Regions from separate parts of the Streptomyces fradiae ATCC 10745 genome, predicted to be linked through region 1. Evidence: riboswitches for the same ligand, from Rfam matches in the RefSeq annotation. Region 1 holds a riboswitch; each other region holds the start of a gene.
What was found. Region 1 has a riboswitch for cyclic di-AMP ahead of CP974_RS01475 (LysM peptidoglycan-binding domain-containing protein). Riboswitches for the same ligand answer to the same signal wherever they lie in the genome.

Region 1 (2,252 bases):
CGCCGTCGTCCTTCCGCATCGCGATCATGTGGGCGGCGGCGCGGCGGCCGAAGGCCACCCCCGCCTTCTCGGCGGCCCCGTCCGGCACCTCGGCGAGCGAGGCGGTGTGGGCGCTCTCCAGCTGCGCCTTCGCCTTGGGGAAGTAGTGGAGCAGGACGTCGTGGGCGGCGGTCGCGGCGGCGGCCACGGACGAGGCGGAGCGGGGCCCGCGCCCGTCCCAGCGGTAGGGCTCGTAGCGGCCCTCGATGCCGACCACCGCGTTGTACATGCCCGCCGAGACGACGGCGTGCCAGACGGCCGTCTCCGACGAGTTGAGGTCGCCCTCCGGGTCCACGACCTCGCCCGTCAGGCGGGCCCAGTCGGCGATGACGGCGCCGGGCGCCGACACGGCGGGCTCCGCCTGCGCGACGGCCGCCGGGACCGCCGCCGCGGCTGCGGTCAGCCCCAGCAGCGCCGCGGCGGCGGCCAGGGCCCGGCGAGGCGACGTCCTCACTGATGTCTTCTGCACGTGTTCGTCCCTGTTCGTTGCGGTTGTCGATCCCTGCTGTCCACCCTCGGCGCCGGTGGGTGCGCCGCAACCGCTCCGGTCCGCGCGAGCGCCGTCCGGGCACCACGGCCACCCGAACGGAGCCGAAAGGCGGGTGATCTGTCCGATTGGATAGCCTTTAAGCCTTTTGGGCTCTTTGGTGGAGGGGGCGTCAATTCGGCGCGGTTTGCGGCGTGATGGTGGCGTCACGCTCCGCAGATGTGCTCCGTGACGTCGGTCACGGGCGCGCGGCGGCCATATTCCCCGGACGCCTTGCGGGCGCGAGGAATTCGCCCCCGGAGGCCGTCCCAATCGATCTTCGAATGGAATTCCCCGCCTTGTTCCCGCGGCCGTACGTCGTTTACGGTCACCGTCATTCCGGAGGGAACGCCGAATCCTGCCGCTCTCCGGACTCCGCCACTCACACATTCACGCTCGGCAGGAGCGGGGGAACCAGGTAAGTCGCCGCACCCGGCATCCGGGACGGCTAGGGGTGAAGTCGCGGGCGACCGCGGCCGGGCAGCTCCCGCCCGAACCCGACAGCTCACCTCGCAGGCGTCGGAGAGGACACGACCCATGCCCGCACCGGGTAAGCACGCACGCCGCAAGCTCAGCCGCCTCAGCCGTGGACTCGTCGTCGCGAGCACCGGCGGAGCCGCCCTCGCCCTGCCCCTGGCCGGCGCGGCCACCGCCGCCCCCGCCGCGGCCCCCGCCGTGGCCGTCGTCGCAGCTCAGGCGCCTGCCGCGGCCCCGGCCGCCGCGCCGGCCGCCCCCGCCACCTACACCGTGGCCCTCGGGGACACCCTGTCCGGCATCGCCACCGACCACGCGGTCGGCGGCGGCTGGAAGAAGCTGTACGAGGACAACAAGGCGGCCATCGGTGACGACCCGTCACTCATCCGGCCGGGCATCGAGCTGAGCGTGGCAGCGGCGGCCCGCCAGGCCGCCGCCCAGCCCGCGGCCGCCACCCCCGTCGCCGCCAAGGCGTACGCCGACAACCTCGACGGCTGGATCAGGGAATCCCTGGACATCATGGCCCGGCACGGAATTCCCGGCAGCTATGACGGAATTCACCGCAACATCATGCGCGAGTCCTCCGGAAATCCGCTCGCGATCAACAACTGGGACTCGAACGCCGCCGCCGGAACGCCCTCCAAGGGCCTCCTCCAGGTGATCGACCCCACCTTCCGCGCCTACCACGTACCGGGTACGTCCCTCGACCCGTACGACCCGGTCGCCAACATCACCGCCGCGTGCAACTACGCCGCCGACCGGTACGGCTCCATCGACAACGTCAACGGCCCGTACTGATCCGACGGTCCATCGGACCGGGCACCCGGCATCCCGCCGGGTGCCCGGTCGCGCGCGTGGCCCCCGGGCCCGCCCCGCCTCCCACGGCCCGTCAGGAGCACCCCGCCGGGCCGCTTCCCCCTTCCGCGCTCCGACGCCCGCCGTGCCCCCGCCCTCAGGCGCCGCACGAGCGGAGGAAGCGCCGGGTGCGCGCCGCGATCGGGAGCGGCCGGTCCGGCGGGCACGGGTACATGTCCTGCTCCACGACGGCGAACAGGTCCACACCCAGCCCCTGTGCCGCCGCCAGCACCGGCTCCAGCGCCGGAACCCCGTACGGCGGCTCGCACATCACCCCGCGCCGCACGGCTGGCCCGAACGGCACGCCGTCCGCGACGACCCCCGCCAGGACGGCCGGGTCCACCTGCTTGAGGTGCAG
Region 2 (2,252 bases), 4.9 Mb from region 1:
ACCGCGTACATCCAGGCCACCTTGTGACGGAGCCGGATGAGCAGCGCGGTGAGGTCGGGGCTGGCGGAAGCCTGGGCGAGCGTCTCGTGGAACCACTCGCCCAGGGACCGCAGGTCCTCGCCCCCGCCTCCGCGGGCCCGCTGCTGCCCGAGCCGTACGAGGCCGCGCAGCACCTTGAGGTGGGCCTCGGTACGGCGCTGCGCGGCGCGGGCGGCTCCCAGCGGCTCCAGCAGGGCCCGCATCTCCAGCAGATCGGCGGCGTCCCGCTCGGTCGGCTCGGCGACGCAGGCGCCGACGTGGCGGCGCGAGACGACGAAGCCCTCCGACTCCAGGGTGCGCAGCGCCTCGCGGACCGGGACGCGGGAGACCCCGTAGCGGCGGGCCAGGTGCTCCTCGGTGAGGCGGCTGCCGCGCGCCAGCACCCCGGAGACGATGTCCGCCCGGATCGCCGTGCACACCGACTGCGCGGGTACGCGCATACCGAACCTCCGATTCACTCCGCCCACAGTCCCGCTCGCGCCGTTCCGCAAGCGCTGTTCCGCCGCGTCGCCGAATTGTCCGGCGCCGTTTCCCGTGACTCTATTGCAGTGACGGGTTTCTGCCGATAGCGGGCCGGAATTCATGATGCTTTTCGGCCGACCGGTTCGCGACGGACGACCGGCCCCGGAGGCCGGCGCGGAGCGCCGGGGGTGCCGGCGCCGCGGGCACGGCGAAGGCCCCGGCTCGGTCGGGGAGCCGGGGCCTTCGCGGAGCGGGACGGGACGGGTCAGACGTTGACGCCGCGCGCCCGGAGGTAGGAGACGGGGTCGATGTCGGAGCCGTACTCCGCGGTGGTGCGCGCCTCGAAGTGGAGGTGCGGGCCCGTGGAGTTGCCGGTCGAGCCGGAGACGCCGATCTGCTGGCCCGGCATGACCTCCTGGCCGACCGAGACGCCGATCGAGGCGAGGTGGCCGTACTGCGTGTACGTGCCGTCGTGCATCCGGATCACCACGTTGTTGCCGTACGCGCCGCCCCAGCCGGCCTCGACGACGGTGCCGCGGCCCACGGAGACGACGGAGGAGCCGTACGGGGCGTGGAAGTCGACGCCCGAGTGGCTGCCGGAGGACCACAGCGAGCCGCCCGACCGGTAGGACGTGGAGACGTACGAGCCCGCCACCGGCGACTGGAAGGAGTCGAGGCGCTTGCGCTCGGCCTCGCGGGAGGCGCGCTCCTCGGCCTCGCGGGCGGCCTCCAGACGGGCCTCGGCCTGGCGCTCGGCGGCCATCTCGGCCATGGCCTGGCGTTCGGCGACCTCGGCGGCCAGCTCCTGGGCGGCGGCCTGGTCCTCGACCTGGTCGGCCAGGTCGTAGCCGGCGATGGCCTGCTTCACGCCGGCGTCCTCGAAGGAGGCGCGCTCGGCGTCCGCGGCGAACGCCGGGGAGGTGAGGGTGCCGATGACGCCGGAGGTGGCGAGAGCGGCGGCGCCGGCGGCGTGGGCGCTCCTGCGGCTCATACGGCTCGGGGCACGGTGCTTCCCGGTGGAACGGGTGAACGCCATGAAGAGGACGTGTCCTTTCCTTCCCTCTCGCCTACCGGGTTAGCTGACGGGTTCGGAGCAGGAAGGTCTCCTACGGGCCCCTCCGCGCGGTGCGAAGGCGTCCGATTCACCCCAGGGGACATGGGTCCCCGGCTCCCCAGGCTCGCGCCTGACGGGGATTCGGCGATCGCTGCCCGGTGCCGCGGGTGCGGCGGTACAGCGGGGCGGACAGCGGATAAGACGCTAAGCGGCTGATCTTTCAATCACCAAACGGACACGGTTTTTTGTAGCGCACGCCACAGAACAGACGACACGACTCCTCAGCAAAACGGACATACGTCCACATGAAAGCGGAACCCCGACATCCGGAGGATGTCGGGGTTCCGCTTCGTGCGTGGAGCGCCGCCCGGTGGCCGTAGGGCCGTCAATCAGCCCGTGACGACCGTCACTTCGCCGATGCCCAGCGCCTCGACCGGATCCTTGATGCGGGCGGCGTCGCCCACGAGGACCGTGACGAGGCGGTCCGGCGGGAAGGCGTTGACGACGGCCGCCGTCGCCTCCACCGTGCCGGTGGCGTCCAGGCGCTGGTACAGCCGGGCCTGGAAGTCGTCCGGGAGGTGCTGCTCGACCTGGTCGGCGAGCGTGTCGGCGACGGACGCCGCCGTCTCGTACCGGAGCGGGGCCACGCCCACCAGGTTGTGCACGGCGGCGTCGCGCTCCGCGTCGGTCAGGCCCT
Region 3 (2,252 bases), 2.3 Mb from region 1:
CGGCGGCACGGCGTACGCGCCGCGCGCCGACCTCGCCAGCCGCTCCCAGCAGATCGCGGTCGCGGAGAAGGTCTACGCCGCCCAGGGCTCCGCCGCGTGGGAGACCTGCGCCCCGATCGCGGGACTCGGCGGCGACGAGGGCTCGGCCCCGGTCGAGTCCGACCCGACCGCCGTGCCCCAGCCCTCCGAGAGCACCGGAGCGGAGAAGGGCAAGGGCAAGGAGACCGGCAAGGGGGCCGACGCGGAGACCGGCGGGGAGGCCGGCGAAGGGGCGCCCGCCGCGCCGGAGGAGGCCCCCGCGGGCACGGAGGGCGCCGAGGGCTCCGCGGAGCCGGGCGCGGACCCGGCGGAGTCCGGCGGCCCGGCCGCCCCCGACGCGACGGCCGGCCCGACCGCTCCCGGCGGCCCCGCCACCGGCCCCGCCGCCCCCGGCGAGGCGCCGGCGGCCGGGAACGGCGCGGGCACCCCCGCGCCCGGCACCGGCAAGCACCGCGGCGAGCCGGCCAAGGAGGAGGCCGGCGCCGCCCCGGCCGTACCGGGCGGATCCGGCGAGTCGGGCGAAACCGGTGTTCCGGCCGAGCCGCGCGAAACCGGTGGACACCCCTCACGTGGTGACGGAACGGCACGTACGGGCGAGGGCCTGGCCCCCGACGGCACGTACACCGTCCAGCCCGGCGACAACCTCTGGTCCATCGCCGACACCCACGAGGTCCCCGGCGGCTGGCCGGCGCTCTACGAGTCGAACCGCGGCACCGTCGGAAGCGACCCCGACCTCATCCGCCCTGGCCAGAGCCTGGAGCTGGGCGCGAATCAGGGGTAGTTACGGGCTGAATGTCCGTTTCCTCGAAGTGAGACAAGAGTCTCTTCACTCCAACTCGCGCCCTCACGCCGCCCGATCGGTCCGCTTCCGCCCCTACCTGCGCAAACACCCTCACGAGGGAGGCTCGTAGGGGCGGATTGACCGGGATGTCTGACTTTGATCTCCGCGCGGGTCTGTGCGTACCGTCGATACCGCTCGCCAACGCGGGCCCCGTTCGACCGGTAACGCCGAATCCTGCCGCCGGACGACGGGAACAGTCGACGCTTCGAGCGCCGTAGGCAGGAGCGGGGGACCCAAGGTAGGTGCCGGGCCCGGTCGTCGGGAGACGAGCGGAACCGGCTCGGGGTGAAGCCGCGCGCCACCCGGCGCGCGGCCGGGCACTCACCAGGCCCGAACCCGACAGCTCACCTCGCAGGCGTCGGTGAGGAGATCCGCCATGCTGAATTCCGGCAAGGGCAAGCACCGCCGCCCGTCCAAGGCCGTCCGTCTCGCCGCGTTCGCCGGCATCACCGGTGTGGCCGTCGCCGCCCCGCTGATGGGCGCCGCGCCCGCCGGCGCCGCGACCGCCGCCGAGTGGGACCGCGTCGCGCAGTGCGAGTCCGGCGGCAACTGGTCCATCAACACCGGCAACGGCTACTACGGCGGCCTGCAGTTCTCGGCCTCCACCTGGGCCGCGTACGGCGGCACGCAGTACGCCTCCACGGCCGACAAGGCCAGCAAGTCCCAGCAGATAGCCATCGCCGAGAAGGTCCTCGCGGGCCAGGGCAAGGGCGCCTGGCCGAGCTGCGGCGTCGGCCTGTCCTCCGCCCCGTACGGCGGCGCCGCCCCCGAGCGCGCGGCCGAGCAGCCCACCACGCGCAGCGAGCAGCGCACGGCCCCGAAGGCCGCGCCGTCCGCGCCGAAGCCCTCCACGCCGAAGGCCGCGCCCAAGGCGGCGCCGAAGAAGACCGTGACCACGCCGACCGGGGCGAAGGTCGCGAAGGGCGACGGCGAGTACGCGGTGAAGGCCGGCGACACGCTCAGCAGCATCGCCGCGGCGGAGAAGGTCAAGGGCGGCTGGAAGAAGCTGTTCGACCTCAACAAGGACATCGTCGCGGACGCCGACCTCATCTACCCGGGCCAGCAGCTCCACCTGAGCTGACCTCAGGCGCGCCCCGCGGCCGGGAGACCGGTCCGGGGCGCCTCCGCGGTCCGGCCCCGGGCCGTCGCGCATCCCCCGTACGCGACGGCCCGGGGCCTTCCCCCTCCTCCGCGCCGCGCTTCCCGGCCGAGCGGCCGCCCGCCCCGCCCCCCGGGGCCGCCCGCCCGGCGACCGCCCCCCATGGCCGCCCGGCCACCGTCGGCCGGCCGCCCGAGGCGTCCGGCCGGGCCCCATACCGGGGCACATCCCCCCACGCCGGATGAGTGCGAGCCCGCTCAAGCCGGTTACCGT

Region 2: linked by a shared signal. The riboswitch ahead of CP974_RS23295 (M23 family metallopeptidase) and the one ahead of CP974_RS01475 (LysM peptidoglycan-binding domain-containing protein) in region 1 are both predicted to bind cyclic di-AMP.
Region 3: linked by a shared signal. The riboswitch ahead of CP974_RS11645 (LysM peptidoglycan-binding domain-containing protein) and the one ahead of CP974_RS01475 (LysM peptidoglycan-binding domain-containing protein) in region 1 are both predicted to bind cyclic di-AMP.

The regions. Positions count from the first base shown of each region.
Region 1 is NZ_CP023696.1:343,344-345,595, reverse strand. It holds gene CP974_RS01480 (vanadium-dependent haloperoxidase) at 1-493, opposite strand, end outside; cyclic di-AMP (ydaO/yuaA leader) riboswitch at 932-1,099, shown strand; gene CP974_RS01475 (LysM peptidoglycan-binding domain-containing protein) at 1,103-1,837, shown strand; gene CP974_RS01470 (sugar phosphate isomerase/epimerase family protein) at 1,992-2,252, opposite strand, start outside.
Region 2 is NZ_CP023696.1:5,230,508-5,232,759, reverse strand. It holds gene CP974_RS23300 (GntR family transcriptional regulator) at 1-479, opposite strand, end outside; gene CP974_RS23295 (M23 family metallopeptidase) at 767-1,537, opposite strand; cyclic di-AMP (ydaO/yuaA leader) riboswitch at 1,551-1,712, opposite strand; gene CP974_RS23290 (M16 family metallopeptidase) at 1,945-2,252, opposite strand, start outside.
Region 3 is NZ_CP023696.1:2,634,952-2,637,203, reverse strand. It holds gene CP974_RS11650 (LysM peptidoglycan-binding domain-containing protein) at 1-820, shown strand, start outside; cyclic di-AMP (ydaO/yuaA leader) riboswitch at 1,081-1,253, shown strand; gene CP974_RS11645 (LysM peptidoglycan-binding domain-containing protein) at 1,257-1,961, shown strand.